DNA from 2 places in the Pseudoalteromonas sp. T1lg22 genome. Region 2 is predicted to be linked to the other one. Evidence: predicted binding sites of a transcription regulator. Region 2 holds the regulator's gene; the other holds the start of a gene.
What was found. The regulator MetJ, encoded in region 2, represses methionine synthesis genes. The targets are predictions, from matches to a motif close to TAGACGTCTAGACGTCTA.
Positions count from the first base shown of each region.

Region 1: a site for MetJ is predicted at 12,727-12,744, ahead of metE (5-methyltetrahydropteroyltriglutamate--homocysteine S-methyltransferase). Genes of this name have one in related genera too.

Region 1 covers NZ_PQBY01000023.1:25,740-41,856, forward strand. The annotation lists gene C2M24_RS13070 (cystathionine beta-lyase) at 1-881, opposite strand, end outside; gene nudC (NAD(+) diphosphatase) at 878-1,798, opposite strand; gene nagB (glucosamine-6-phosphate deaminase) at 1,904-2,698, opposite strand; gene nagX (transmembrane glucosamine N-acetyltransferase NagX) at 2,927-4,063, opposite strand; gene nagA (N-acetylglucosamine-6-phosphate deacetylase) at 4,152-5,273, opposite strand; gene nagK (N-acetylglucosamine kinase) at 5,323-6,219, opposite strand; gene C2M24_RS13100 (hypothetical protein) at 6,566-7,156, shown strand; gene C2M24_RS13105 (DUF3307 domain-containing protein) at 7,181-7,942, shown strand; gene C2M24_RS13110 (isopenicillin N synthase family dioxygenase) at 8,008-8,847, opposite strand; gene pyrC (dihydroorotase) at 9,078-10,121, opposite strand; gene metE (5-methyltetrahydropteroyltriglutamate--homocysteine S-methyltransferase) at 10,242-12,515, opposite strand; gene C2M24_RS13125 (LysR substrate-binding domain-containing protein) at 12,817-13,707, shown strand; gene C2M24_RS13130 (Nif3-like dinuclear metal center hexameric protein) at 13,964-14,716, opposite strand; gene C2M24_RS13135 (hypothetical protein) at 14,879-15,268, shown strand; gene prpF (2-methylaconitate cis-trans isomerase PrpF) at 15,320-16,117, opposite strand, start outside.
Region 2 covers NZ_PQBY01000006.1:505,715-521,831, reverse strand. The annotation lists gene priA (primosomal protein N') at 1-1,391, opposite strand, end outside; gene rpmE (50S ribosomal protein L31) at 1,585-1,800, shown strand; gene C2M24_RS04625 (malic enzyme-like NAD(P)-binding protein) at 2,408-3,655, shown strand; gene metJ (met regulon transcriptional regulator MetJ) at 3,719-4,039, opposite strand; gene metB (cystathionine gamma-synthase) at 4,217-5,377, shown strand; gene metL (bifunctional aspartate kinase/homoserine dehydrogenase II) at 5,393-7,738, shown strand; gene C2M24_RS04605 (penicillin-binding protein 1A) at 7,797-10,388, opposite strand; gene C2M24_RS04600 (pilus assembly protein PilM) at 10,523-11,602, shown strand; gene C2M24_RS04595 (PilN domain-containing protein) at 11,590-12,156, shown strand; gene C2M24_RS04590 (type 4a pilus biogenesis protein PilO) at 12,153-12,752, shown strand; gene C2M24_RS04585 (pilus assembly protein PilP) at 12,752-13,288, shown strand; gene C2M24_RS04580 (type IV pilus secretin PilQ) at 13,272-15,407, shown strand; gene dolP (division/outer membrane stress-associated lipid-binding lipoprotein) at 15,530-16,099, opposite strand; gene C2M24_RS04570 (SIS domain-containing protein) at 16,100-16,117, opposite strand, start outside.

The DNA of each region.
Region 1 (16,117 bases), on a different contig from region 2:
TGCTCATGTCCTGGGCACGTTGATAATGCAGGATGACGCACATGGTCGACCAGCGGGTGCGTGCTTAACCAGTTTGCTACTTCTAACGCCGCCTGCTCATGCTGCGCCAAACGTACCGCCATGGTGCGCAGGCCACGCAGTGCCATATAAGCATCATCGGCGCTGCAACACTGACCAAGCAGGTAGGATTGCTCGCGCAAGGTTGGCCAATAGTGCTCGTTAGCAACGCTGACCCCCATCATCACATCGCTGTGGCCGACGATATATTTGGTTGCCGCCTGGATGCTGATATCAACACCGTGATCTAAGGGACGAAACTGCAGGCCATTGCCGTACGTATTATCGAGCATGGTAATTAAGCCATGATCTTTGGCCACCTTAACCAGGGCCGGTACGTCCTGCACTTCCATGGTGATGGAACCGGGAGATTCCATAAACAGCACTCGGGTGTTGTCTTGAATTAGTTCGCTTATGCCTGCGCCTATCATGGGATCGTAATAGGTGGTACTCACGCCCAATCCGCTCAGTACCTTGTTGCAAAAATCACGAGTCGGCTCATAAGCGGTATCCATCATCAGGATATGATCCCCGGCCTTCACAAATGACAGCAGGGTATTGGCGATGGCCGCTGCGCCGCTTGGGTACAGGGCACAACCAGCGCCGCCTTCAAGCTCGGTAATGGCTTCTTGCAGGGCAAAGTGAGTATTGGTGCCACGACGACCGTAAAATAAGGCGCGATTACCGCGATTTTTAGCCGCTTCTTTAAATTCGGCCACGCTGTCGAATACCACGGTGGATGCCCGCTGCAATACCGGGTTCACAACCCCCTGAGTGTACTTTTTACTGCGCCCGGCGGCGATCAGCTGCGTTTCTTTTTTCATTCCTGGTCCTCATTCTGTGCTATCCAAGAGTCGATTAAAAATCGTGAAATGGAGTCTTTACGGGGCAATTTGAAATGCTCGCCCTCATCCCCCCAGTTACCAAAATCGCGCAGCTCCTGGCGGGAAAACCATCTCGCCTCACTTATTTCATCCTGGTCGATAAATATATCTGTGCTTTTTGCCTTAGCCATATAACCCAGCATTAGAGAGCTTGGAAAAGGCCAAGGCTGAGAGGCGATATACCTGGGATTTTCAACAGCCACTCCAGCCTCTTCCATCACCTCACGAGCCACTGCAGCCTCTAAGGTTTCGCCCGGGTCTACAAATCCGGCCAAGGTTGAGTAAACACCTTGGGGCCAACTCGCCTGACGGCCCAGTAAACAGCGTTCAACGCCATCGCTAAAGGGATAATGAACCAGCATGATCACCGCAGGATCGGTTCTTGGGAAGGTTAAATGACGGCAGTCTTTGTTGCTGCATTTACGCGCATGACCGGCTTCTGCAATAAAGTTTTGGGTGCCACAGCGACCACAAAACTTATGCGTTTTATGCCAGTGACACAGACCTCGGGCCAGCACTAAAATGGCCGCATCATGAGCATCAACCACAGGCCCGTATTTGCGGATATCAACGAATTCATAGCCGGCGAACTGCTTCTCTTCGGCCTGAGGCACGCTTACATCCAGGGCAAAATAATGCTGCTGCTCATGCTCGCCCAGATAGATGGCATTATCCACATCAAACTCTTTTACGGCTTGGTAATCGACAAAAGCGGCGATGGGAGAGTCTGCGATAAACAAATTATGGTCGTTATTGATAAGCACATAACGCCCACCTTGGCGCTTGTTAATAAGCCAATTTGGGTCTTTGCGGTCACTGGAGTGACGGTCGAGGGGCAACTGGGAGTATTGCAACATCTAAATCTAAACACGGGCCAAAAAATCGAATGCCCCTACCCTAGCATATTTGCGGCCCATCGACAGCGACAATAAAAGCTCATTTTAATCTAGCTAATGAAGAAGTTATCTTTTGCCAAGGCGCTTTAACAGCTTTTGGTTTTCGGCTTCAATATGTTTGTAGAAATCCACATCCGCCAATTGACTTGCCGCAGCCTCATCTATCACCAGCACGGCGTTTTGATGCATTTGCAGCGCCGATGCCGGGCAAGCGGCACTGAGTGGCCCTTCGACCGTGGCGGCAATGGCCGCAGCCTTACTCTCACCAGTTGCCAGTAATACCACCTTCTTGGCATCCAATATGGTGCCTATGCCCATGGTGATGGATAAATGGGGCTGGTATTCTCCTTCAGCAAAGAAGCGCGCATTATCGGCAATGGTTGCTTTGGTCAGGGTTTTTACCCGGGTACGCGAGGTCAAGCCGGACGAGGGTTCATTAAAACCGATATGGCCGTTGCGACCAATGCCAAGTAGTTGCAAATCAATCCCACCTGCCTCTGCTATTTGCCGCTCGTATTGCTCGCAGGCCGCAATGGGATCGTCCGCATTGCCTGGCGGCACATGGGTGTTGTTAATATCTATATCAATATGATTAAACAGCTGCTGATTCATAAAGTAGCGGTAACTTTGCGGATGTTCACCGGGCAAGCCCAGGTATTCATCGAGGTTAAAACTTTGCGCCTGAGCAAAGCTTATGTCCCCTTGCTGGTTTAGCTTGATAAGGTTTTGATACAAGGCCACCGGCGTTGAACCGGTCGCTAAACCCAATACCGAGGCAGGCTGTTTGTTTAACTGCGCCGCAAACAACTCACTGCCATAGTGAGCAACCGCCGCCGCGTCTTTTAGAATCACAATTTGCATGTCTAGCTCGTTGTTAAAGTTGAAAAAAATGGGATCTATGGTCAAGCGCTCCGTGCAATTGGCCCGTGACCATAGATCAGCACCTAATAGGGATGGTTATTAGGTCACACCATTATGACAACGTTGTCATTTTTACCTTTTTCATTTCCCCTTGTAAAGCCAAAGCGACGAAACAGGCATGGATTTTTGATTTAGCTTTGTTCGCTGTTACCTACGCCGGATAAAGGCCTAGACACTGACAAAGATCTTGCGCCTATACATCCAGTGTAGCACCAGCAACTGTACGCCCAGCAGCGCTATTACACCGACCAAGGGCTGCCAGGGCTCAGGCACGGCACGTATTACGCCGCCGAACAGACTTTTCGATATATGGCTCCAGCTCACCAGGCTTGAGGCCAGGTAAATAATGATGGAATTGGCGCCGATAATCACAAAGGGATACGCCCATTTTTGCAAGCCAAGTACGTCCACTAGCACATAGAACAGTGCCAGCAGCATGGCACTCCAGCCCACGGTCACCAGCACAAAGGAGCTGGTCCAAAGCTCTTTGTTAACGGGAAAAATTCCATCCCATAACCAGCCAAGCATCAGGCTAACAAGCCCGCTGCCGAATAAAATAGCGGCTATTCGCCACTGCCCGCGCTCCTGTGCCTGAGCTATCAGACGCCCGGCAAAGACTCCCATCATGGCGTTGGCCACGGCGGGAATATTCGACAATATCCCCTCAGGATCAACCGGCCTATTCTGATAACTAATGCCCGGTAACAGGCGCTGATCAATCCAGGCGTTCCAACTGCCCTCGGCACTGAGGTCACCGGCAAGGCCACCGGGCACGAGAATAAAACAAAGCCAAAGCCAATAACCCACTAAGATGCCAACCAGCACCATCACCTGAGTGCGCATCGAGGTGTGCCAGACCAGCATGGCGGCAATAAACCAGGCAATAGCAATGCGGCCAAGCACACTGGCGTAGCGAATTTCATCCAGCGCCATAGGCATGCCGGTGCCCCAGCCATGGTTATAGAGCACCCCAAAGGCTGATAAAATAACCAGTCGTTTCAGCGCCTTTTGGTAATAAGGCAGTCGTTCCTTAAGAGGTAAATGGTCGATGCGTTTAGGGCTTAAGCCCATGGCCACGCCCGATAAGAATATAAAGAGCGGAAAAATCAGATCATAAAAGGTGAAGCCATGCCAAGGTGAGTGCACTGTTTGGGCCTCAAATGCCTTCCAACCCTGCCAACCCGTTAACACCAAAAGTGCGGCAAATATGCCTTGACCGCCAAGGATCCAAAACATGTCGAAGCCGCGTAAGGCATCCAAAGAGGCCAGGCGTTGCTTCTTTTTAACCGTGTCAGTTGTTGTCATATACTCTCACTAGTTGCCCGCTCGCATTTCTGGCTGGGCACAATAAAAAGCCCCGCGTTACTGCCTGCGGGGTCTCCAGGGATTAACCTTAAAGCAAGTGCCCGCCCAGGTAGGTTGCCTGTGCCTGCAGTTGCTGGTCAAGCACCACAAAGTCGGCATCAAAGTCTTCCAGCAGACGCCCCTTAGTATTCTGTAAGCCCAAATAGTGCGCCGGATAAAGGGAGGCCATTCGTAGCGCTTCGCCAAGGCTAATATCCAGGGTATTGACCGTATTGCGCACGGCACTGGCCATATCGAGCACACTGCCCGCCAGCTCTCCGGTACTGGAATTCAAACGATCGCCGGTGCGGTACACCTTACGACCATCGAAGAAATCAAACTCGGTGGCGTCTGTGCCAACCGGCGGCATAGCATCTGTCACCAGCATGATTTTGCCGCGCTGCTTGGTACGAATGGCCAGCTTGGCAGAGTCAGGATGCAGATGATGACCATCCACTATCAATCCACACCAGCTGTTGTCATGCCAAAGGGCTGCACCCACCACACCGGGCTCTCGGGAGGTAAAAGGTGACATGGCATTAAATAAATGAGTGAAGCCATCGGCGCCGGCATCGAGAGCCGCCATGGTGGTGGCATAATCCGCATTGGTATGGCCAAGGGAGACTTTAACACCCAAGGCCACCAGACGCTTGATGTCGGCGATACTGACATGCTCCGGCGCCAGGGTGAGCATTTTCAGACCCAGATCATCGCGCTCGTAAATGGCCATTTCTGCGGCGCTGATAGGACGAATAAACTGCTCACTGTGAGTGCCTTTTTTGGGCAAACTCAGATGCGGCCCTTCGAAATGAACGCCGGCAATACCCGGCACCTGAGCGCTGATAGCCTGAGCAATGGCGTCGGCCGCAGCGCCCATCACCTTAATATCATCTGTGATCAGGGTCGGCATCATGGCCGTGGTGCCAAATTGACCATGGGCATGCACCATCTTCTTGAGACAGGCAAGGTTGGGCTCGGCATTAAAAAACGCACCGCCACCACCATTGACCTGAACATCGATAAACCCAGGTACCACTAAGCCCTCAAGTCGAGTGGCCTGATCTTGTGGCGATGTCAGGAAATGCAATTTTCCCGCACGCACCTGAAAATAGACGTCTGTTAAAAAACGTTCACCATCAAATAAGCGCTGAGCATGGAAGGCTGTATTCATTTTATTTATAACCTTAGAGTCTGTGGTGCCAATTTATTCTTGCGCCGATTTATTCCTGTGCCAACGATTGTTGCGCAAAGTAAACCGCCCCTAATTCCGGCGGCTGTTTGGGCGTTGCGACACGCGCGGCAATATCCGCATCCAGCCACGGCTGCAGGGGCTCTGCCAGGCCGCCAATCATGGATAAACGCGGCGGCTCAAGTGCCAACAAGCGCTTGGCCATCATGCTGATATATCGGGCACCATCTTTAACTATCTCGGTGGCCAAAGGATCGCCCTGTTGCGCCGCATCCAAGACCATACGTGCCAATTTAGCATAACTACTTGAGGGTTGGCCTGCCATTTGTTCGGCAATCACCATCGCCGATTGCGTATTAAAGTGTAAGGTAAACATAGCCGTAAGCTGGGTATGGGGCCCTAAACCATCCAAATCGAGCAACACTGCCTTTAATGCTTCAAGACCGAGCCAGGCGCCACTGCCCTTATCGCCTTGAGCAAAACCATGACCACCATAGCTTTTGCTCTTGCCCTGAACGGTGACATACCCACAGGAGCCAGTGCCCGTGATGATAACCGCCCCATCCTGCCCTTCATGGGCACCAATACAGGCGGTGTGCAAATCCGTGGTCAGGTACATTTTTTTAAAGGGGTGCTGCCAACCACTGATCTGTTCATACAAGCTTGGCAAATTAACCCCGGCCAGGCCTAAACCGGCCACCAGCTCATGAACGCTGTGCAAATTCATAGAGGCATCGCGCAACGCCTGTTGGGTCGACATCATGATCGACTCCAAGGTGCGCTCCAGACCATGCAAGGGGTTGGCGGGCCCGCCAAGGCCAGTGCCCAAGACTCCATGCGTGGGGCTATAAATGGTCGCCCGGCATTTGGTTCCCCCGCCGTCGATACCAATAAATAGCTGTTCCTGCGTTGCCGCGTCTACCCTCATTACCAGACCTCTATACCTTAATTCAATCCGGGCAAAAACGCTGTACGCACCTTGCCTCAAACCACCTGCTCTTTCATGTTGAAATTATGTTACCCAATTAATGACAGCGTTGTCATTAACTTTTTTAGAATTTATCAACAAAAACCCCATTTGCGGTATAGCTATCTGATATCGTTATGGTTTGCTAATTTTAAGCACCTGGCTAAATACACCAAAAAGACAGGCATTCCTGGCAAGAAAAAGCAAAGCTTGTACTTTTAAGGGGGAGTAACTATATTTAGTTACAAATAAAGATGTAACCATTTTCAGTTACTTTCAATTAAGTAACCAAACTGCACGGAGATCTATGTCCACGGCCAATTACACAGTACTGAGCGGCGATATTGTCGGCTCCAGCGAGCAGGCAGGCGCACAATACGACGGTCTGCTTTATACCTTGGAGCAAGGCTTGCGCGCCCTGTGCGAACGCTTTGATGGGCACTTCAACATTTACCGCGGCGATGCTTTTCAATGCATTCTTGGCAAGGCCCCTATCCCTTTACAAGCGACCTTGATGTTACGTCTTTATTTGCGCAGCCATGCCCTTGATGCCCGTGTTAGCGAAGCTATAGGGCCAATTGATAACTATCGCCAGGATGTAAAAACCGCCACCGGCGCCGCCCTGATGCTCTCCGGTAAGGGACTGGATACGATTAAAAACAAGCGCCTGAGTCTAAGCCTCTATCAAAGCCCCTTGAGCGCCAGCTTTGCCTTAAACATCCGCTTCCTTGACCATCTAATTAACCACACTAGTCAAAAGCAGCCCAGGCCCTGTACTGGTATCACTGGCTGGAAAACAAGGATCATGCCGCTATTGCTGCTCAGCTGGGCAGCTCACGAGCCAATGTCACCAAATTACTCAATGCCGGGCAATATCATTTGCTCGATGAATTTCTAGCGGTCGCCGCCAAGGAGTACACACATGAATGAGCAAATCGCCCTGCTGCTTGGGCTGTTGTTGGCCCATGTGGTCTCCGACTTTTTTTTACAACCCTTAAGCTGGGTTCACCAGCGCAATAAACGCCATTTTAAATCCCCTAAGTTGGTGTTGCATACCTTGGTGCACGGAGCACTAAGCGGCGCCTTATTGTGGGCCTGGGAGTGCTATTACGGCCTCGGTGATTGGCTCCCTGTGCTGGCGGCCACCGCACTTATTATGACCAGCCACTGGCTGATTGATGTTGCCAAATCCTACAGCAGCCGTGGCTTTGTGCCCTTTATTGTCGACCAAGGCGCGCATATTCTTATTCTTGTGGCGCTAAGCTGCTATTTAACGGATGCCGATACACTCGGCCTGTGGTTTAACGCTCAGCTGATGCACAGTAATACTTATGTGCTGTTGCTCGCCTATTTATTAGTGCTTAACCCCAGTTCCGTGGCCATTCGTATGCTGCTGGAGCGCTGGCACCTGCCCGCCAGCATCGCTGCTGATAAGAGAACAACGCTGCCACAGGCCGGGCACAGCATCGGCCTGTTAGAGCGCCTGCTTATGCTGACCTTTATCATAATCGATGAATTGGCTGGGGTGGGATTTGTGCTTGCAGCCAAGTCGGTCTTTCGCTTTGGCGATTTAACCAATGCCAAGGATAAACAACTTACCGAGTATGTGATGTTAGGCACCCTACTCAGCGTGGTGATCACACTCGGTATCGGCCTGGCGGCCCGTGCCTTACTGATAAGCTAAACTTTCAAATCCAAAACAAAAAAGCCCGTTTTTAACGGGCTTTTTTTGTGGTCACTCTATGGGCGTTATTTTACGCCGAGTTCGCGTAAACGCTCCTGCAAATAACTGTCGGCGGTGTAACGCTCAGACAGCACCACATCTGGGCGTGGGTGCAAAAACAGGGGTAACGAGATACGCGACTTGGTCGAAGCCTTACCCGTTGGGTTAATTACCCTGTGAATAGTCGATGGGAAGTAACCACCAGATGCCTCTTGCAGCATATCGCCGATATTGATGATCAGATTACCAAAGTCGCTTGGAACATCCAGCCAGCCACCCTCTTTGGTTTGCACCTGTAACCCCGGCTCGTTCGCCGCAGGCAGCACGGTCAGCAGGTTGATATCGCCATGAGCGGCGGCACGAATGGCGCCCGGCTCTTCATCGCCCGTCATCGGTGGATAGTGCAAAATACGCAGTAAGGTTTGCTCCGAATTTTTGATCATGTCTTTAAGGTCAATGGAGAACTTAGCCTGCACATCAGCCGGCGCATGGGCCTGCACCCAGCTCAGTAATTCGCTGGCAAACTCATTGGCCAAGCGATAATACTCACGAATTTTCTCTTCCAGCTGCTCAGGTACCCGGCCCTTAGGATAGACATGGTAGTATTCTTTGATGTCTTTAACCTTGCAGCCTTTGGCCACTTCACTTATCTCGGGTGGGAAATAACCGTCCTGAGTTTGTTTATCAAAAAGAAACTCATGCTTTTGCTCTGAGTTAAAAAAAGCCTGCCAATCCTGATAAATTGACTCCACCAGCGATTGTGGGATCGGATGGTTGGTTAACACCCCAAAACCGGTATTGCGAAGCGATTCGACAAATTCGGCTGGCGCGTTCGGCGATTGATAGTCCACTGTCGGTAAGTGCATGGTTATTTCACCTGTTTGTTATAGCGCGAGAAGCACTGACTGTGCTTAATTTTAGCGCCAGAGCTTAGTCAAAGCCACTTTAGATCATAAGGACAATTGTCCGCTAAAGGCAGGGCTCTGCAACTTGCTTGCGGCAGATCAACACCCCGCCATCCATCTTGGCGGCTAATCCTTACAGGCATAAAAAAACCCGATAACAAATCGGGCTTTTTCTAAGAGTAATCTGGAGCTTAGTCCTTTACCTGCCAGTTCAGCATTTCACCGGCACAAATAGGAATGACCTTGTCTTCTCCCAGCGGGTAGCTTTGCGGCACTTGCCACGGCTCACGTACCAGGGTCACTGTATCCGTATTGCGGGCAATGCCGTAGAAATCAGGACCGAAGTGGCTGGCAAAGGCTTCAAGCTTGTCCAGAGCACCGGCCTGTTCAAAGGCTTCAGCATATAGCTCAAGTGGCGCGTGCGCCGTGTATGCACCAGCACAACCACAAGCCGCTTCTTTTTTGTCCTTAAGGTGTGGCGCCGAATCGGTACCTAGGAAGAACTTGCTGTTACCACTGGTGGCGGCTTCGATCAGGGCTTCCTGATGGGTATTACGCTTAAGGATAGGCAAGCAGTAATAATGCGGACGAATGCCACCGGCAAGCATATGGTTGCGGTTATAAAGCAGGTGATGCGCGGTAATGGTCGCCGCCACATTGGCCGAGGCCGAGCTTACAAACTCAACCGCATCCTTGGTAGTGATGTGCTCTAACACCACTTTAAGCTCAGGGAAGTCCTTCACTACCTTCTTCAGTTTGGTTTCGATAAAGACCTTTTCACGGTCGAAAATATCGATACTTGAATCGGTCACCTCACCGTGAACCAACAACAGCATGCCTACTTCCTGCATGGCTTCAAGCACAGGGTAGATGTTTTCGATATCGGTCACACCTGAGTCCGAGTTGGTGGTCGCACCGGCTGGATACAGCTTGGCAGCAACGATTTTACCCGATGCCTTGGCTTTGCGAATTTCATCAGCCGTGGTGTTATCCGTGAGATACAGCACCATCAGGGGTTCAAAATGCGCCTTTGGCCCCGCAGCCATAATGCGATCACGATAAGCTAGCGCCGTGTCGGTACAGGTCGCCGGTGGCACCAAATTAGGCATGATGATGGCGCGGCCGATATAGCGGCTGGCGTCTCTTACCGTGTCTTTTAGTTGCTCGCCATCACGAAGGTGAATGTGCCAATCATCAGGACGAGTAAGGGTAATACGTTGCGGGGTATGTGTCATTGCGCTTATCCACTAGAAATTTAGTGTGATCTTATGAGGGAAGGCTGTGAAAGTAAAGGGTGAGAAAGGCTTAAAAAAGAGCGGACATTTATAACGTCCGCTCTTTTATGACTCTTTTTGCTAGGCGCTTAATTCTTGGCGCAGCTCCTTGGTGGCAATCACCATGTTTTGCAGGGCCTCACGGGTTTCCGGCCAGGCTCGGGTTTTCAAGCCGCAATCCGGGTTCACCCACAGGCGCTCAACCGGAACTTTCGCCGCCGCCTTGTGGATCAAGTCCTTGATCCATTTGACCTCAGGCACATTCGGGGTATGGATATCATACACCCCAGGGCCAATATCATTGGGGTAATCGAAGTGTTCAAAGGCATCGAGCAGCTCCATGTTCGAGCGCGATGTCTCTATGGTGATCACATCCGCATCCATGGCGGCAATGGCGCCAATAATGTCGTTGAACTCGCTGTAACACATATGAGTGTGAATTTGCGTGCTGTCATCAACGCCGCTGGCCGACACACGGAAGGCATAGGCCGCCCAATCAAGGTAACTTTGCCACTGGCTGGCTTTAAGTGGCATACCCTCGCGAAACGCCGGTTCATCGATTTGAATCACCTTAATGCCCGCATCCTGCAGATCCACCACCTCATCACGCAGCGCCAGGGCGATTTGCTTGGCAATGGTCGGCTTATCCAGATCATCGCGCACAAAAGACCAGAACAAAATAGTCACAGGACCCGTGAGCATGCCCTTCATATGCTTGTCGGTGAGCGACTGCGCATACTGGGTCCATTGTAATGTCATAGGCGCGGCGCGAGACACATCACCCCAGATCAAAGGCGGCTTCACACAGCGGGTGCCATAACTTTGTACCCAACCGAACTGGCTAAAGGCAAAACCATCGAGCAATTCACCGAAGTATTCGACCATGTCGTTACGCTCCGCCTCACCATGCACCAATACATCTATATCCAGTGCCTCTTGCTCGCGCACCGCATATTGAATTTGCTCCTGCATCTGCTGCTCATAAGCCTGGGCACTTAACTCCCCAGCCTTAAAGTCGCGACGGGCCTTACGAATATCCGATGTCTGCGGGAAGGAGCCAATAGTAGTAGTCGGCAACAGTGGCAATTGCAGGGCCGCCTTCTGTTTTTCAGCACGCACCGCAAACTCGCTTTGACGTTGACCGTGATCCAAACTTAACTGAGCCACACGCTGCTGCACTTGCGCGTTGTTTACCCTGCTTGAAGTACGGCGGTTTTTCACCGGTGCACTATAGGTGTCGATATCTTGCGTGTTGCAGCGCTCCAGAGCCACTTTCAGCAAATTAAGCTCTTCGCCTTTTTGCTTGGCAAAGGCCAACCAGCTTTTCAATTCACCGTCCAGCAGTTGCTCTTGCTCCAAGTCCACCGGGGTATGCAATAAAGAGCAAGATGGCGCCAGCCACAATGAATCACCACGCTGGGCGGCAATATCTTGCACCTGCTCATAGATGGCACTGAGATCGGCGCGCCAAATATTACGGCCGTTGATCACCCCAAGAGACAACACCCGCTGCTCGCCAAGGGCTTTGTCCAGCGCTTCAATGTTTTGCGGTGTAGCCACCAAGTCGAAATGCGCGCCATCGATGGCATACTCACTGATATCTTTTAAGTAGGCGCTCACCTCATCAAAATAAGTCGCCAGCAGCAGCTTCACGCCCTGATTTGCCAAGGCGGCGAAGCTTTTAGTTAAAGCGCTGCGGTAGTGGGTATCCAGCTCCAAGGCCAAAATTGGCTCATCGATTTGCACCCACTCCACCCCTTGTGCCGCCAACTTGGCCAGCACCTGTTGATACACAGGCAATAGGCGCTCCAACAAGGTGAGCTTATCGAACTCGTCCCCGGCGCATTTAGCCAGGTACAAATAAGTCACCGGGCCAACCAGCACGGGCTTAACGTTGTGACCCAAATTCTGCGCTTCTTCTACCTGCTCAAAAAGTTCGTTAAAGCTCAGGGCAAACTGCTGCTCGGCACTTAGCTCAGGCACGATATAGTGGTAGTTGGTATTAAACCATTTGGTCATCTCACTGGCGGCACAGGCGCAGCCCGTTGGTGCACGACCACGGCCGATACGGAACAGGGTATCCAGTGCATTGCTGCTGTCGCTTTGATGGCGCGCCGGAATGGCTCCTACCAGCATAGAGGTAGATAGCACCTGATCGTACCAGGCAAAATCGCCCACCGGCACAAGCTCTATGCCGGCCTCGCTTTGCATTGCCCAATTTTCTTGGCGGATTTGCGCACCGCGCTGGCGCAGCTCTTCCTGAGTAATATCGCCAGCCCAGTAGGCCTCGATAGCAAATTTCAATTCGCGGCGTTTGCCGATACGGGGAAAACCTAAGTTATGTATACGTGCCATGATGTAAATATCCGTTTAGCTGTTTAGATGGCCAAACATTACCTCTCAGATCTTGGGGACACAAACGAAGCTTACTCACATTGCTAATGAATTAAATTCATATCAGCGCGTTAACTCAACGCTGAATAAATTTAAAAACAGAGAAAATAGACATTTTTCACAATGAATTTTATCTTTTAATAGCCAACTGAGTATAAAAGTGATAATTTTTTAGCCGTCTAGACTTTTATAGATTTATCCAGCGCGGTTTAGTCGCAATCATTATGAGATATGTGACTGGCTTTTATGAGATTTACTAAAGATGATTGAAATTAAACACCTTAAAACCATAGCCACCTTGAAAGAAACCGGTTCTTTAGTGAATACCGCCCGTGAATTATTTCTAACCCAGTCAGCTTTATCTCACCAAATCAAAGACTTGGAAAACAAGCTGGATTGTCAGCTGTTTGAGCGTAAAACCCATCCGGTGCGCTTTACCCCCCAAGGCATGCTGCTATTAGAACTGGCGCAGGATGTGTTACCTAAGGTCGAAGCCACCAAATGCCGCCTGAAAGAAAGTTTAAATCAGCCTATTTCGCAACTGCGCCTAAGTGTGGAATGCCACGCCTGTTTTCACTGGTTGCTGCCGACCATTAAAGAATTCAATAATTTCTGGCCGGATATCCATGTAGATTATGAGCGCGGGTTTAGTTATGACGCCATTCCCGAGCTGCTTGATGGGGATTTAGATCTGGTTCTGACCTCGGACATTCGTGAGCCGGATCGCTTGGAATTTGCCCACCTGTTTGATTTTAAACTCAAGCTTATCGTGGCGCCGGACCACCCCTTGGCCAATAAAGCTTATGTGACCGCCTTAGATTTAAAAGATGAGACCATCATCTCCTACCCTATTCCGCGGGAACGACAGGATATATTCAAACACTTTATTCAAAATGCCCGTTTCGATGGCACCTTAAAAACCGTGGATCAGGGCTTGTTGATTTTCCAATTGGTCAGTGCAGGCATGGGCGTGGCCGCCCTGCCGGATTGGCTGGTGACGCCCTATGAGGCTCAGGGCTTGATCAAGTCAATTCCTTTAGGCGCCCTGGGATTGAACCGCCCCATGTATTTGGCGATGAAAAAAGAAATGAAGGATAACCCGGTTTACCGCCACTTCCTTAATACCTGTAAGCAAAATAACAGCCGCAAATAATTTGTTGCAGCGACAATAAAAAAGGAGCCCCTGGCTCCTTTTAATACCAATTCTGTTAAGTATGTGATCAGATATAGCGCTGGATAAATGATGTGATAACAAGGCGGAAATTTTTTATGTAGTTATTCTCGGCTTTGGCTCCTGCGCCGCTCTACCGCCTACATCCGTGTAGGCGTACATAGAAAAATTTCAACACAGTTAGCACGATATTTAGCCCGCTAGGGTGATTAGCTATTTAAGTGAATTGGTATAATCTTTATACCGGATTGTCGATGTCGATAAAGGTTACATCCAAACCAAACTCATCCGCTAAAAATTCCCCCAAGGCCTTAGCACCATAGCGCTCAGTGGCGTGGTGCCCGGCGGCAAAGAAATCTATGCCCTGCTCGGTGGAACTATGTATGGTTTGCTCCGAGGCCTCGCCGGTCAGGTAGGCATCCAAACCTTGCGCCGCCGCCAAGTCGATATAACCCTGACCACCGCCGGTACACAGGCCTATGGTTTCAATCACCTCAGAGCGCACCACAGAGCTGAGCGGCGTGCGCCCGAGCACGGATTCAATGCGCTTGGCAAATTCATCGCCACTGACAGGCTCGTTGAGCTTACCCCACACCGGCACGCTAACTGGTCCCGGCTCCATGCCGCCAAGGATCTCGATGCCCAGTAGCTTAGCAAGCTGGGCGTTATTACCTAGCTCGGGATGCACATCCAAGGGTAAGTGGTAGGCGAACAGGTTGATATCCGCCGCCAGCAGCGCTTTTAGGCGGCGCTTTTTCATGCCACTGATCACTTGCGACTCCCCCTTCCAAAAGTAGCCATGGTGCACAACCAGGGCATCGGCTTGCAGCTCTATGGCCTTATCGACCAGGGCCTGACTGGCGGTCACTCCGGTGACGATTTTTTTAATTTGCTCGGTGCCTTCAACCTGCAGACCATTGGGACAAAAGTCTTTGATTTGCTCCGGTGCCAGCTTGGCATTCAAAATAGCGAGTAGCTCGTTGCGTTTCATAATCACCTCATGACCTAATTTAGGCCTAAATTTTCCCGTCATTGGCGGAAAAAATAAAGGAAATTAGCAATTTCGCCACAAAAAATTGAAAATCCCAGGACAAATGGGTATAAATATATACTTGTAATAAAATTAACCTGCGTTAACGACTAGGATCTTTTGATGAGTAAACTAGACAAAACAGAAGTGTTAGCTGCTTTTGAAGCTGCGTATGAAGCGGCGAATGGCAAAAAGCCAGAAATCACCACCAAGCCTGGCTGGTACAGCATTGATGGCGGCAAAAACATGCGCCTTGCTGAGGTAGCTGAACTTACTGAAGAGCTTACTTCTGGTAAAACAGAAACAGTCGCTAAAGTAGAAGAAAAGGCTCCTGCCAAAGCAAGCAAAAAAACAACAACCAAAAAAGCGGCTCCTGCGGCAAAAGCAACTGAGAAAAAGGCTGCCTTTACTGTCGTTAGTGAAAACAAAGATGGTTTCACTGCCGAAGAATTTTGGATTAAAGAGCTTGCAGAGAAAGAGCACGACTGTCGCCTACCGCGCGGCGTTGTCTAATTCACCTTCTGCTTTAATAAAAAAAGCCGCTTAAAGCGGCTTTTTTTATGTCTACTCGCCTAATTCAGGATCTGGTACACGCACCCAGCCTTCCATTAAGCGGCGGGCACTGCGGCTCATGCTGACACTGTGCACATCAGCCTGACCATCAAGCATATTTACCGCTGCACCCACTTGCAGCGTGCCTGAAGGGTGGCCAAAGGTCAGCGACTGGCGTGCTACACCACCTGCAGCCAGGTTCACCAAGGTGCCTTCGATGGCGGCCGCGGTAGCGATGGCAACGGCGGCGGTGCCCATCATGGCATGGTGCAGCTTACCCATGGACAAGGCGCGAACCTGTACATCTATATCTGCCGCATCAATGCGCTTGCCGCTGGATGCCACATAGCTGCTTGCCGGTGCCACCATGGCGATTTTCGGCGTATGCTGGCGCGTTTTCGCCTCTTCAATATCACTGATCAGCCCCATTTGCACCGCACCATAAGCACGAATACGCTCAAAGCGTGCTAAGGCCTGCTCATCATTATTGATATCGTCCTGCAGCTCTGCCCCGCTGTAACCCAGCTCGCTGGCATTCACGAAAATAGTAGGGATACCGGCATTGATAAAACTTGCCTGTAGCTCGCCCTCGCCCGGCACCACTAAGGTATCGACCAGGTTACCCGTTGGCAGTACTGCACCATCACCGACAGGCGATAAGAAGTCGACCTTCACCTCAGCGGCGGGAAAGGTCACACCATCGAGTTCAAAGTCACCAAGCTCTTGCACCAAGCCATCACACATAGGCACATGAGCGACAATGGTTTTGTGAATATTGGCCTGCCAGATCCGCACTTCGGTGATGCCATT
Region 2 (16,117 bases):
AGCCAGCCACATTCGTGACAGATAAGCGAAGGTGAAAAGCCGCGGCGGTTTAGAAACACCATGACCTGCTTTTGGCGGCTTAGCTCTTTTTGCATATAGGCCAGGCTGGCATGGCTTAAACCCGCCTGCAGATATTGGCCCTTGATATCGATAAGCTCAAAGTGGTTATCGCTGCTGGTTTGGGCGCGCTGGGTTAATGACAGCAAGTGGTATTTGCCCTCAATTGCCCGGTGAAGGGTTTCCAACGCCGGTGTGGCACTGCCTAAAACCAGCGGAATATTATGTTGTTGGGCGCGATAGGCGCTCAGATCGCGGGCATGGTAACGCAGGCTGTCTTGTTGTTTGAATGAGGCGTCGTGCTCCTCATCGACTATGATCATGCCCAAGGATAAAAACGGCATAAAAATGGCCGAGCGAGTACCTATGACTATGGCGCAGCTGCCTTTTTGGCAAAAGCGCCAGGTTTGCAGGCGCTCGTTATCGGTCAGTGCCGAGTGCCAGAGCATAATAGGAGTGTCGGGGAAGCGGCGGCGAAAACGGTTAACCGTTTGCGGCGTCAGGCCGATTTCCGGCACCAGTACCAGCGCCTGTTTCCCCTGTTTTATCACTTCTTCCAGGCATTGCAGGTAGACTTCGGTTTTTCCGCTGCCGGTGACGCCCTCGAGTAAAAAGCTGGTAAAGCCCGAGCTTTGATTGATGGCGCTGCAGGCCACCGCCTGCTCGGCGTTAAGTCGTGGCTTGCTTGCTACCTTTATTTCATTGTCCCGCCAATGACTGGAAAATTCGATGCTTATCTCGGCCAGGTCTTTACTAACTAGGGCATCGATAGTGGCCTTGGTAAAGCCCAGGGCTTTTACCTCGGTTACCGGCGATTTACCGGACTGTGCTAACTGCGACATCAGCGACTGTTGTTTTTTCGCCCTTAAGGTGGGTAAGGCGCGGCCCTTTTCGGTAAGCTGAATATAGTTAATGCTGGTTTTATCTATGTCGTCGCCCTGGCGCAGCGCCTTAGGCAGAGCGGTAAAAATAGTCTCACCTAGGGGGTAGTGATAATAACGGGCGGTAAACTTCAGCAATTGTATATGAGTGGCGTCGATAATAGGGGCGCTATCAAGCACCCCAAGCACCGCCTTAACCTTGTCTTTGGGTAGTTCAGTTCTGGCCTTACGAGCCAAGACCAAGGCGGTCACTTGGCGGTTAGCAAAGGGCACAGAAACCCGCATACCGGGTTCAAGGCTTGCCGCCAGCTTAGGGTCGACCAGGTAGTCAAAGCTGCGGTGCAGAGGCACCTTGATTGCCACTTCCACATAGCATTCTTCCTGAGTTGGCAATAGGTCGGTTTGTAGGGCGCTTGGTAAAGACGACAAGGGTGAACTCACAGCATCAGACATGCTGTTAATGTACTAAATTCATGGCAAGGTGAATAGCGGCAATTAATGCTTGAACATTAAACAGGAGTTCAATAAAATACGCGGCCTTAAGGGTGCTGAGCGAATATTATTGGTCTTGGCACATTGAAACTAACGCGTATGGTGCCGAACTTCGGGTTTGGAGAGCGATACGGCCTATTTAGAGGTAATCCCCATGAAAGAAGGTATCCACCCTAAGTACGAAGCAATCAATGCAACGTGCTCTTGTGGCAACAAGTTCGAAACTCGTTCAACTTTGTGTAAAGACATTCACCTTGACGTATGTTCAGAGTGTCACCCTTTCTACACTGGTAAGCAGAAGATTCTTGACACAGGTGGTCGTGTTGACCGCTTCAATAAGCGTTTCGGTGCGCTTAGCAGCAAGAAGTAATTCATTGCTTATTAGAAAAAAGCACCCTAGGGTGCTTTTTTTGTGCCTCTTACTTTTTACGGCACCTATCCAATACCAATTCTGTCTTCTACATAGAAAAATTCCAACACCGTGAGCATGATATTTAGCCCGCTAGAAGTAAGTGAATTGGTATCCTATCCTGTTTACTCTCTGATCGCTTGATTAACACAATTACTCTGGTCCATTCCCAGTATTGATATAAGCCATTTTGCATTTACTCTTTGTAAAGGTATTAATGAAAAGCGGCGATAATGCAGCTAAAAAGCATGAACATGTAGATGTTTGGGTAAATCCAGTTAAATCGTTGCATTTTTTGTGTTTTTATTCGCTATTGTTATATAAATTGCATTTTTTATATCTTTAGTTATGATTAACGCAGTTTTTATTGCTTTTTTTGACCCAAAAAAGGCATGGGAATATCGCTCATGCTAGGGGAAATTAAAATAATTAACCGGGATAATGATGCTAAAACCGCTTAATTTCGCGTAACAGGATAGACCTGATATTACTTGGAATATAGCCGGAAAAGCAGTATTGTTGCCTGATACCTGAACTCTCACCAATATTTCTAGCAGGATACTTTTTCATGTCAGACTTTCGTCAACAAGCTCTTGATTATCACGCTTATCCCGTTCCAGGCAAAATCAGCGTTGAGCTGACTAAAAGTGCGGAAACGGTCAATGACCTAGCTTTGGCTTACAGCCCAGGTGTGGCTGAGCCGGTGCGCGAAATTGCCGCCGATGCCAACAATGCCTATAAATACACTGCGAAAGGCAATATGGTTGCGGTTATTTCTAACGGCACGGCAATTTTAGGCTTGGGTAATTTAGGTCCGTTGGCATCAAAACCTGTAATGGAAGGTAAAGCCTTATTATTCAAGCGCTTCGCAGGCCTTGATTCAATCGATATCGAAGTTAAACACCGCACCACGGAAGATTTTATCAACACGGTTGAAAATATTGCCGATACCTTTGGCGGTATTAACCTTGAAGATATCAAGGCACCTGAGTGTTTTGAAATTGAAAAAGCGCTGATCGAGCGTTGTAATATACCTGTATTCCACGATGACCAACATGGTACCGCCATTGTAACTGCGGCGGGCATGCTTAATGCTCTTGAGATTCAGGGTAAAGATATCAACGATGCCTTGATCGTTTGTTTAGGTGCTGGTGCAGCGGCTGTGGCCTGTATGGAGCTGTTGATTAAATGTGGCGCCCAGCGCGAGCACATCTATATGCTTGACCGTAAAGGTGTGATCCACACTCGTCGTGACGACCTGAACGAATATAAGCAAATGTTCGCAAACAACACGGATAAACGCACTCTGCAAGACGTGATCGCCGATGCCGATGTATTCGTGGGTGTATCTGGTCCAGATCTACTTTCTGCGGACGAGTTAAAGCTGATGGCCGACAAGCCAGTGGTATTTGCCTGTTCAAACCCAGATCCTGAAATTAAGCCAGAAGTGGCGCACGCTGCCCGTCAAGATTTGATTATGGCAACCGGTCGCTCTGATTACCCGAACCAGGTAAATAACGTTCTGTGCTTCCCGTTTATCTTCCGCGGCGCCCTGGATGTGCGCGCAACGGCTATTAATGATGAAATGAAGATTGCCGCTGTTGAAGCTATTCGTAGTATAGCTAAAGAGCCGGTACCACAAGAGGTATTGACCGCATCAGGTGTGACCGAGCTGGAGTTTGGCCCGCAGTACATTATTCCTAAGCCAATGGATCCGCGTTTATTGCCTCGCGTTGCTAAGGCGGTAGCCGAAGCCGCAGTGGCAACTGGTGTAGCGCAAATCGAGCTGCCAGAGGATTATATGAGCGATAAGTAATTTCCTTGTCGCCAAAAAAAAGCCCCAAGTTTTGCTTGGGGCTTTTTTTATGTGTTTGGAAAATCAATCATCACCGATCTCTGGGATCTCTAAGCCCATTTCCGCCATGATCTTACGCACTTCTTGCGGCACCTTCTCCGGATTATCCTTACGTAAGTCTTCATCGCCAGGCAGCGGTTGTCCGGTAAAAGCATGTAAAAATGCTTCGCAGAGCAATTCACTGTTGGTGGCATGACGCAGGTTGTTCACCTGGCGTCGAGTGCGTTCATCTGTTAATACTTTTAAAACGTTGAGCGGGATTGAAACGGTAATTTTTTTTACCTGTTGGGCTTTCTTACCGTGTTCCGCATAAGGGTGAATATACTCACCATTCCACTTGGCCATAATTTGCGTCTTGTTCTTTGGTCACTTAGGCATCAATAAGGGCGAAATTCTATCGTGTTGGAAAGGATAGTCAAATATTCCTCATATAGCTATTTAGACGTATAAATGTTTTGACTTCTATATTTGGATATTTTAACCTTTTGGACGTCTAAACATCCATTTCTGATTGGAGGCACTATGCCTAAGTTAAGTAAACAAACCATAGCGGTGCGCCACGGCATTGAAGCCGACCAACATCATGGTGCAGTTGTGCCCCCAATTTATTTATCCACTACCTATTCTTTTGCCGATTTTGATACCAAACGTCAGTACGACTATGGCCGCAGCGGTAATCCCAATCGCGATATTCTCGCAGAGGCTTTGGCCGAGCTTGAAGGCGGCGCCCGTGGCATCATTACCGCTACCGGCATGGCGGCGGTGCACCTGGTAACACAGTTGCTGACGCCCGCAGATACCCTTGTGATCCCCCATGATTGTTATGGCGGCAGCTACCGATTATTTACCTCCTTGGCCAAGCGCGGTTTATTAAAAGTGAAGGTGGTGGACTTCACCACTGCCGAGTGTTATCAGCAGCTTATCGATGCCAAACCTAAATTGGTATGGATTGAAACCCCCAGTAACCCAATATTGCGCCTGACCGATATTAAGGCCGTATGCGCGGCCGCAGCTCAAGTGGGTGCTTTGGTGGCAGCGGATAACACCTTCTTGTCACCTGCGCTGCAAAACCCATTATTGCTGGGCTGCGATATCGTGGTGCATTCAACAACCAAGTATATCAACGGCCACTCGGATGTGGTCGGTGGTGCTGTGGTTTGTAAAACTCCTGAGCTTGGCGAAGAGCTGGCCTGGTGGGCCAATAATATTGGTATTACCGGTGCGCCTTTTGACAGTTACCTGATTCTGCGCGGGTTACGTACCCTGAAAGTGCGTCTGCGTCAGCATGAGAAAAACGCCCAGGCTATCGCCGAATACCTGCAGCAGCACCCTGAGGTAGAAAAGGTTTACTATCCTGGTTTGGCAAGTCACCCACAGCACCAATTAGCTAAAGCGCAGCAAAGTGGTTTTGGCGGCATGGTGAGCTTTGATATCAAAGGCGAACTAAAAGACAGCGCCAAGTTCCTCACCTCAGTGCAGCAATTTACCCTGGCCGAGTCCTTGGGTGGTGTTGAAAGCTTAATTTGTCATCCGGCGACCATGACTCATGCGGGCATGGACAAGGAAGCACGCTTAGCGGCGGGCGTGGGTGACACCCTTATTCGTATTTCTGTGGGCATTGAAGATCAGGAAGATTTGATCGCCGACCTTGAACGTGCTTTTGCACAACTTCATCAGAGCTAGGTTGGAGCAGATAAAATGGCCAAGGTAGTACATAAATTTGGTGGCTCTAGCCTAAGCAGTGCGGCGCGTTATCATGCGGTTGCTAATATTGTTCTCGCTCATAGTCAGGTCGGTGACATAGTGGTGGTGTCTGCCGCCGGTAAAACCACGGACACCCTGGTTAAGCTCTGGCAGACATTCGAGCAGCAAGATCAGCATAGCGGTATGGATGTGATAAGCCTGTTGCGCAATCACCAGCAGGAGCTGATCCAGGAGCTGCTAAGCGGCGAGCGCAAAGCTCAGGTGTTAACTCAGCTGGAACAAGAATTAACACATGTATGGCTAGGATTTGAGCAAGGAAACTTGCAAGAGGCATCGCTGCTGGCTCATGGTGAACTCTGGTCGGCGCGTTTGTTATCCAGCTATTTGCAGCAACTCGGCGTAGAGGCACAGGCGTTAGATGCACGCCAACTACTCTGTGCTCAACAAGGGCAGTTGTTGCATCGTGTGAATGAGCAACAATGTCAGCGCCTTATTGGCGCGGATAAGATTAATGTGATCACCGGCTTTATTGCCGCAGATCAACAAGGTCAGACGGTGACCTTGGGACGCAATGGCAGTGATTACAGTGCCACTTTATTTGCCCGTTATATGGATGTCGATGAGGTCTGTATCTGGACGGATACTCAAGGGGTGTTTAGCACCGACCCGAGAAAGGTTGCAAGCGCGCAGAAGTACCATAAAATCTGCCGCGCCCAAGCGCAATTATTGGCGGCTCTGGGTAACCCGGTTTTACATGCCAAGACCTTGTCTCCCCTGCATGGCACCAATATCAAACTGGCGGTGCGCAGCTCTTATGATAGCGATGCCCTAGGTACCGAAGTGGTGCGCGAGGGGGGGTGCAAGCATAAGCACTTTATTACCACCTTGGCGCAGCAAGACGTTATTAAGCTTGTTCACTTAGAGCAGGGTGAGCTGGAGCTGCTACGGCGTCAACTACAGATCAGCCTTATCGACTGTGATGTGAAAAGTGTGTGGCATCTGGTGGTACCGCAGCAGCACAGTGCCGAGTTATTGCATCACTTTGGTGAGCGTGCCCAATTGCTGGAGTCCAATGTTAACGGTTTCGCCCTGGTTGCACCGCAGCGAGAGCTGGAAAAATGCCAGCAGCAGGTAGAGCAGGGTTTGAGAGAGCTTAATCTAAATGGCCGTTTTACGCATGTGGGTGAAGGTTACTGCTTACAGTTAACCGATGAAGAAATCGGTGCCGATAGCTTGAGCTATTTACATCAGCGTTTGCTTGGCGCTCAGCGGCAGTTGGCCGTGGTGGTGGCAGGTTTGGGTAATGTTGGTGAGGTATTCGTGGCCCAATTTGCCCAGCAATTGGCGCGCTTACGTCAGCATATTGATGTCAGGGTGGTGGCCTTAGTGCGCAGTGAAACCCTGCTTTTTGACCCTTGTGGTCTAGATACCGAGCAATGGCAAACAGCCTGGGAGCAAGGTGCTCAGCCCTATACCAAGGATGAACTGTTATCGCGTCTGGCGCAGCTAGACTATGAACATAAGGTGGTGATCGATATCACCGCCAGTGAGGCCTTTAGTCAGCTTTATCCGCAATTTGCCAAGGCCGATTGCCATTTGATCAGCGCCAATAAATATGCCGGTACCGCTCCCTTTTCCTGGTATCAGAGTTTGAAGCAGGATCTGGCTCAGCGTAATTTGCAGTGGCGTTATAACACTAGCGTTGGCGCGGGATTACCTATTAACTTTGCCCTGGCTGATCTGCAAAATAGCGGCGATCGGGTGACCCGAGTACAGGGCGTTTTTTCCGGCACCTTGTCCTGGCTGTGCAGCCAATATGATGGCAGCGAGTCTTTTTCTCAGCTCTTGCTTAAGGCGCAGGAGCTTGGCTTTACCGAGCCGGATCCCCGTGAAGACTTATCAGGCCGCGATGTACAGCGTAAGCTATTGATACTCGCCCGTGAGCTGGGCTTAGAGCTGGAACTGGATGATATTGAGCTTAGCGCCTTAATGCCAACTCAGCTGGCCGCTGGCAGTTGGCAGGAGTGCCAGACTAACTTAGATGTGCTCGATGAATTTGTGGCGACGCGGGAGCAGCAAGCGGCAGCGGAGCAGAAGGTTCTGCGCTACAACGCCGATTTGCGTATTGAACAGGGGAAAGTCGAGGCCAAGGTAGGACTGGTGGCAGTGCCGACAAGCGATCCTTTGGCGGGTTTGCAGCCAGGTGACAATATCTTTGTCGTTAACAGCAACTGGTACCAGGATAATGCCTTGGTTATTCAAGGGCCGGGAGCGGGCAAGGAAGTGACCGCCGCGGGAGTACACTCAGATCTATATTGGCTTGCTAGTAAGTTAAGCTAACGCCAACTCAGGTTGAGAAATAAAAAAGCCAGCATTTGCTGGCTTTTTTATTTTTGGGTTAGAACAATTCATCCTCAGAGGGCAGGGGTTTATCGCCTGATGTTTGAGTTTCAAATAGCACGGGCGGAGCCTTTTCCGCGTAACGGGTCGGTGCCGTGCCTTTAATAAAGTACTCGAAGCGGCTGGTATGATCATTGTTATGGCTCAGCAGTCCGGTCTTCAAGTCGATACGTACCGACTCTAAGCCTTCAGGTGGCTCAATCGCCGCATAGGGCTGATCTTCCAGGGCCACACGCATAAAGTCGATCCAGCCCGGTTGTGAAGTCTTGGCGCCGGACTCGGCACCAAAAATCTGACCGCGGTCGAGATTATTGTTGTAGCTGGTTCGCCCTAATGGGTTACCCGGGTTATCGAAGCCAACCCAAATTGTGGTCATAACATTGGCATTGAAGCCGCTAAACCAGGTATCTACCGAGTTGTTGGTGGTACCGGTTTTACCTGATAAATCACGACGTTTTAAATCGGTGGCACGCCAACCTGTGCCGTTCCAGCCGGTGCCATGCTGCCAACTGCCGCCACCCCAAATGGCGCTATTCATGGCATCGGCAATCAAAAAGGCATTCTGCTCTGAGATCACCCGTGGCGCACAGCTAGGCATGGTTTGCTCTTGCTCTTGCTGTTGCTCTAGTTCATCGATTTGCGGGTCGATTGCTAATTGTGTATCTGTGTTGGTTTCCTCAGCGATCAATTTTTCAAGCTCGGCAAACTCGGCCAACACTTCATTTTTGCGTCTTTGTTCATTGCTACAGGCAAGCAAAGGCTGGGCCTGATAAAGCACTTCATCTTCGCTGGTGACTATGGAGCTAATAAAGTAGGGTTCCACCAAGTGACCGCCATTGGCGAAGGCGCTCATACCACGTGCTAATTCCAGCGGTGTTAACGAGGCGCTACCCAGGGCCAGGGTTTCATTGTGTGGAATATCTTCGTCCTTAAAGCCGAATTTAAGCAGGTGATCGGCTGTGGTGTCGACACCTACACCGCGGATCAGACGTACCGAGACCACGTTTTTAGATTGAGCCAGGGCGCGACGTACGCGAATTGGGCCTACATATTTTTCCGGGCTGTTTTTTGGACGCCAGGCAACCCCCTGACTTTTATCCCAATGGTTGATTGGCGCATCATTGATTATGGTTGCCAGTGAATAGCCATGCTCCAGCGCCGCGGAATAAATAAAGGGTTTGATATTTGAACCGACCTGACGCTTGGCCTGTACGGCACGGTTGTACTGGCTTTGTTCAAAACTGTAGCCGCCAACTATGGCTTTGATGCGGCCATCTTTAGGGTCGATAGATACCAAGGCGCTGGACGCATCGGGAATTTGTGCCAGTAAAGGCTGGTCATTTTTATCGAAGCGATACCAAATTTGCGCCCCAGGGTTCAAGATATCGGCGGCGGTCTTGGGGGCAAAGCTCTGGCGTGACTGAGTGATATAGGTACGTGCCCATTTCAGACCTTCCCAATCTATGGTGAGGCGTTCACTGTCTTTGTTTAGTACCGTTATAGCCTGCTCTTCAACAGACATGACGACACCGGCATGAAGATCGGCCTGTGTATTCACCCCTTTTAGGTATTGCACTAACTCTTGTTCGGCAACAGCTTCTTCATTGTCATTTTGCCACAGGTAAGCAACAGGGCCGCGATAACCGTGTCGCATATCATAGGCATAAAGGTTATCCCTTAACGCGGTTTGTGCCGCCGCCTGCATGGTCGATTCTACCGAGGTATATACCTTGATGCCGGAATTATAAGCCTGCTCGGTGCCGTACATGGCAACCAGCTCTGCACGGGCCATTTCGGAAATATAAGGCGCATAGAGTTCTATCTCGGCACCATGGAAGGTGGCAGTGATCGGAGCACTTGTTGCTTCCTGATATTCAGAAGTGCTGATATAACCTTCATCCAACATGCGTGAGAGCACCACATTACGGCGTGCTTTTGCTCGTTCTGGATTACGAATTGGGTTTAATGCCGAAGGTGCTTTAGGTAAACCTGCAATCATCGCCATTTGTGCTAGAGTTAATTCATCGAGCGACTTACCATAATAAACTTGGGCTGCCGCACCAATACCAAAAGCGCGGTTTCCTAATTCTATTTTATTAAGATAAAGCTCGAAAATTTCATCTTTGCTTAATAATTGTTCAATGTGAATGGCGATAAATATTTCTTTAACTTTTCGAATATATGCTTTTTCGCGAGTTAAAAAGAAGTTTCGAGCCAATTGCATTGTAATAGTACTGGCTCCCTGGCGCTTTTCGCCGGTGGATATTAGTACTAAAGCACTACGTACTATACCTATAGGGTCGATACCGTAGTGTTCATAAAAACGATTATCTTCGGTAGCCAGGAATGCTTTTCGGAGTGGTTCCGGGACGTCGTTGATTTTTACAGGGATTCGCCGCTTCTCACCAAACTGGTTGATCAGTTTGCCATCCCGCGTAAAAACTTGCATTGGTGTTTGTAACTTTACATCTTTTAATACCGCTACGCTGGGGATGTCAGGCTTCACGTAAAGGTATAAAGCAACCAGAGTAATACAGCCCAGGAGGCCACATATGCAAAGGATTTGTAAAAATTTTTTGAATATTTTCACGGATAATTCCCTATTTGGACTCCCAATTGAGCGCAGAGGTTGCTAGTATATCTTGATTAGAAAGTGAATAAAATTTTTTCATCAATAATTTATAAGTCTATTATAATTATAAAAAAAGGTTTCACGTTGCTCTTATGTTAAATCGACTTCTCAAAAAGTCAGTGCCCGCCATGGTGGGCATCGACATCGGCTCACACTCTGTTAAAGCAGTGTTATTAACACAGCAGGATCAGGGTTATCGTCTCGATGCTGTTGCGATCGAACCTATGCCCAAAGGGGCTATGGCCGAACGTAACATACAAGATATTGAGGCGATTGGCCGCGTAATCGCAAAACTCAGAAGACGCATTCCAAAGTCTGTCAGTCATGCCGTTGTTGCTGTGTCTGGTCAGACGGTGATTACCAAGGTGATCTTTATGGACGTGTCATTAAGTGATGCTGAACTGGAATCGCAGATCGAAATCGAGGCGGATAGCTTAATCCCTTATCCCCTGGATGAGGTCAGCATTGATTTCGAAAAGCTCGACATCAACGAAGCCGACCCGTCAAAGGTCAATGTGTTGCTATCGGCAGCGCGTACGGAAAGCGTGGAAGCGCGTTCCGGAGCGGTTGAGGCCGGTGGTTTCACACCCAAGGTGGTTGATGTGGAAACCTATGCTTTAAGCAGGAGTCTGGATGTGGCCTACGGGGCATTGCCAGAAGATGCCAAAGACAAGGTGGTGGCTTTGGTTGATATCGGTGCGATGATGACCTTGGTCAGCGTGGTGCAAAAAGGTGAGACCATCTATACCCGTGACCAGGTATTTGGTGGTGAGCAATACACCAACACCATAGTCTCCTACTACAACAAAAACTTTGATGAAGCCGAACGTGCTAAATGCACGGGCGACTTACCGCCTAACTACACCTTTGAGGTATTGGCTCCGTTCCAAACTTCTTTGTTGCAGCAGGTTCGTCGCGCGGTGCAAATGTTTTTGACCACCAGTGGTAAAGAACAAGTGGATTACATTGTCTTGTCTGGCGGTACGACCATGATCGATGGCCTGGATAGGTTGCTTGTCGATGAACTGGGTATTCATACCGTTGTTGTTGACCCCTTTGCCCATATGGAAATTGGTTCGCGTGTTGATCAGGAGCTGATCAGCAAGCATAAGGCCCAATTCGCCGTCGCCACGGGTCTTGCATTGAGGAGCTTCTCAGCATGCCACATATAAATTTATTGCCTTGGCGTGAAGCCGCACGAAAGGAAGCGCAGCAAAATTTCGTCACCATCTTAGTGGCGGTGATTGTGATTGCCTTTGCTTCCATGTTTGCGCTTAGCCAAGTCTACGGCGCCATGATCGATGGTCAGAATGTGCGTAACAACTTTCTAGTACGGGAAATTCAAGTGCTGGATCAGCGTATCGCCGAAATTCGTGAGCTTGATAAGAAAAAAGAAAGCTTGCAACAGCGTATGCGCCTGATTGAAGAGCTACAGAGTAACCGTAACCTGGGTACCCGCATTATGGATGAAGTGGCGAAAATCGTTCCTTCTGGCGTTTACTTTACGACCTTAGAACGTCGCGGTGATGCAATTCAGATATCGGGTAAGAGTGAGTCTAATAACCGCTTATCAACCATGATTCGTCAAGTTGAAGGCTCATACCTACTAGAAAGAGCATCCCTACGAGGCATTGTTGCCGGGGAAGAAGAAGCTCGTTTGTTGAGTGATTTCAATATGCAATTCAGTGTGAAGTCCTTCGGTGAGATTGGCGAGGTGCAACAATGAGTTCAGGTTTTAAGGCCTTTAGTGATATCGAGTGGGGTGAGCTGGAGCTCGATAACATAGGCGAATGGCCAGCCTTGGTAAAGGGTTTGGTCTGTCTATTAGCCGCCGGTTTAGTCTTGTTCTTTAGCTATAAACTTCTGGTTGAAGATAAAGTCAGTGGCTTTGAAAGCGTGCAAAAGAAAGAAGTTGAATTGCGCGACAGCTACCGAGTGAAGTATTCCAAAGCCAGTCGTTTGGAACTTTACAAGCAGCAGATGCAAGAGATGGAAGAGAAATTCTCCCAGCTATTGAAAAAGCTGCCGACTTCGAATGAAACTCCCGGATTACTGGATGACCTTTCTTATGTAGGTACAACCAGCGGCCTGACCTTTGTTAAAATTGGTTGGTTGCCGGAGATTAAAAAAGAATTCTACACCGAGCTACCCATCAAGATTGAGGTTGAAGGAAGCTACCACGAGTTTGGTGAATTCGTAGGTAAGGTAGCGCAGCTACCACGTATTATCAGCTTGCACGACTTTGACATCGAAGCTACAGGTGATGACCAGCTAGTGTTTAGCGTGGTCGCTAAGACTTACCGTTATGAGGGGGATGAATAATGAAAAAACTCCTCGCAGTCGCCTCGTTAACACTGTTAGTGAGTGGGTGTTTTGATGACACGACCGAGCAAAGAGAGTTTATCAACCGAGTAAAAGCCAGTACGCAGCCCAAGGTGGAGCCAATTCCTGAAATTGCCCAGTTTGAGCATTTTGCCTACAGCGCATCAGACTTACGTAGCCCGTTTGTGGCGCCAAAACCTGAGCTGATTCAGGATAAGTTGATCCAGGTGCAAAACTGTTTACACCCGGATCCACAGCGTAAGAAAGAGCCTTTGGAGCGTTATCCTTTAGATAACCTGTCGATGAAAGGCACACTCGGTTCAGGGCCTGCAACTTGGGCTCTGGTCAAGGCATCGGACGCAACATTGCACCGTATTTCAAAAGGCAATTACGTTGGCTTGTATCACGGCAAAGTGACTCAGGTACGCAATAACTACATAGAATTATTAGAGTTAATCCCTGATGGAGCAGGATGTTGGAAAGAACGCCTGACCAAGCTAGAAATGTTGGAGGCAGGTGATGATTCCAGTTCATAAAAATCAAGGTAACAGCACAATGCAAAATAACGCATTCAAAATGAATCGTATCTATTCTTTGGTACTCGCAGTAGCTACCCTGTTTATGTCGAGTTTTGCGACCGCCGTACCCTTGTTGTACGACGTTCGTTATAACCCATTGCTGGAAGGTGAAACTGAGGTCGAGTTTGTATTCGATGAAGAAATCTATATCGAACCGCAAATTCAGGTCTTCAGTGAGCCAGCGCGTATTGAGCTTTTCTTTGATGAGGCTGATTATGAGCAAAGCCTTGAAGAAGTACTGATCAATAAGGCCGGCGTAGAGAAGGTAACCAGCGAGTTCGTTAATGACGGCTTTAAGGTAACTGTATTCCTAGATCGCTTGAAGATTTATCAGACGCGTATCGATAAAAACCTGTTCTATCTACACGTTTCCGATAACCCAGTACAAGACGCATCGCAAACCATTGCTGAAGAAAACGAAGGTGCTAACTACATCAACCGTATTCAAGCCTTGGATTTCCGTCGCGGCGAAAAGGGTGAAGCGCGCGTATTGGTATTCTTACAAGAAAACATGGCCGCTATCGACGTACAAGAACAAGCGGGCAAGGTAGTTGTTGAATTCCACAATACGGATATCATTGACGACCTGCTGTATCAATTGGATGTTATGGACTTCGGTACCGTGGTGAGCATGGTAGAAACCTTTAAAGAAGGTTCTAACAGCCGCATCGAAATCGACACTACAGACGCATTCGATTACAACTATCAGCAACTTGACAACATCTTTACCATTACCTTGGAAAAAGATGAGTCGAAGCGCAGCTTCCTTGGCAATGGCAAAGACTACCAAGGTCGTCCTATGTCATTGAACTTCCAAGATATCTCTATCCGTGCGGTATTGCAGATCATCGCCGACTACAATGGTTTTAACCTGGTAGTGAGCGATTCGGTTTCAGGTAATATCACCCTACGTTTAGACGGTGTTCCTTGGGACCAGGCCCTTGATATCGTACTACGAGTAAAAGGCCTGGATAAGCGCATGGAAGGTTCGATTCTGATGGTTGCTCCAACCGAAGAATTGGCTGCTCGTGAAGCGAAAGAGTTAAAAGCCAAGCAACAGGTTGAAGACCTGGAGCCGCTATACAGCGAGTATATTCAGCTTAACTATGCCAAGGCACAGGAATTTGCTGACCTACTGCAAACCGATGTAAACAGCATTCTATCTAACCGTGGTAGCGTGTCGGTTGATGCCCGTACCAACACCTTATTAATCAAGGATACGGCTAAGAGCATCGAAAACGTGCGTCGTATGGTTGAGACCCTGGATGTAGCGGTTAAGCAGGTGGTTATCGAATCACGTATGGTAACGGTACGCGATAATATCCAAGAAGACCTGGGCATTCGTTGGGGCTTCAGTGATAGTAATGGCGGCTGGTTAAATGGCACTTCACCTGCTAATGCCACAGGTACACTAACAGGTGTATCGGGTAACCTGATTGGTGCTACTGACATAGCTAACAATGCCTCGCCAAGCGTTGGCGACCGACTCAATGTTAACCTACCAGTTATCAACCCTGCGGGTAGCATTGGTATGCACGTGGCTAAGTTAGCAAATGGTCAGCTGATTGACCTAGAGCTATCAGCCCTAGAGCAAGAGAACAAGGGTGAGATCATCGCCAGCCCGCGTATCACTACAGCAAACCAGAAAAAGGCGCGCATCGAGCAGGGTACTGAAATCCCATATGTGCAGTCGGCTTCAAGTGGTGCAACAACGGTTACCTTTAAAAAGGCAGTGCTAAGCCTGGAGGTTACTCCGCATATCACTCCTGATAACAAGGTAATCCTTGACCTGGCAATCACTCAGGATACCCGAGGCGACACCGTAGACACGGCAACGGGTCCGGCGGTAGCTATCGATACTCAACGTATCGAGACTCAGGTGCTGGTTGAAAACGGTCAAACCGTGGTGCTAGGTGGTATTTACCAGCAGCAGATCATCAACTCAGCTCGTAAGGTACCGCTACTGGGCGACGTTCCTTACCTGGGCGCCCTGTTCCGCTCAACCAGTGAGCGTAACGAGAAGCGTGAACTGCTTATCTTCGTAACGCCGAAGATCATGGTAGAGAGTACGCTGTAAACCTCACAGCTTAGTAAAAAGCCACTCATCAGAGTGGCTTTTTTTATGCCTGCTATAAAGCGTTAGACATGAAAAAGGCCACTTTGCAGTGGCCTTTAATATGGCGAATATTTTAGAGGCTCTTAGATGTACTCGAACACCTTGATGACGCGCTCAACACCGGAGATATTACGGGCAATTTGCACCGCACGTTCGGCTTCGGTTTTGCTAACTAGGCCCATTAAGAAGACCTCGGCATTTTCTGTGACCACCTTAATATTGTTACCACTGACATCGTCTGCCGCTAAGAGCTGAGTTTTCACCTTAGAGGTGAGCCAGGCGTCGTGGCTTTGTGTACTGATGCTGGTCGGTGAGCCCAGGCGCAACTGGTTATGAAGGCGACGTAAGCCATCGGCACCCTCGGCGGCACTTTGGGCCTGTGACTTCATCTGCTCGCTGGGCACCTGGCCGAGTAGCAAGACGATGCCGTTATAGCTTACCACTGTGACATTGGCATCATCTCGTTGGCCGATGCGTTCCTTGATGGCTAAAGTAGCTTTAATTTCTATATTGTTATCGTCTATCTGACTGCCTATGGTGCGGCGATCATTAGCAGCGGTGACTGCACCTGCAGTACCGGCGACTACGGCGGCGGCACAGCCTTGCAGCAATAAGGTGCCAACGAGAACGGCGATAAGACTCTTATTATTCATTTAGTTTTCTCCCTGAGG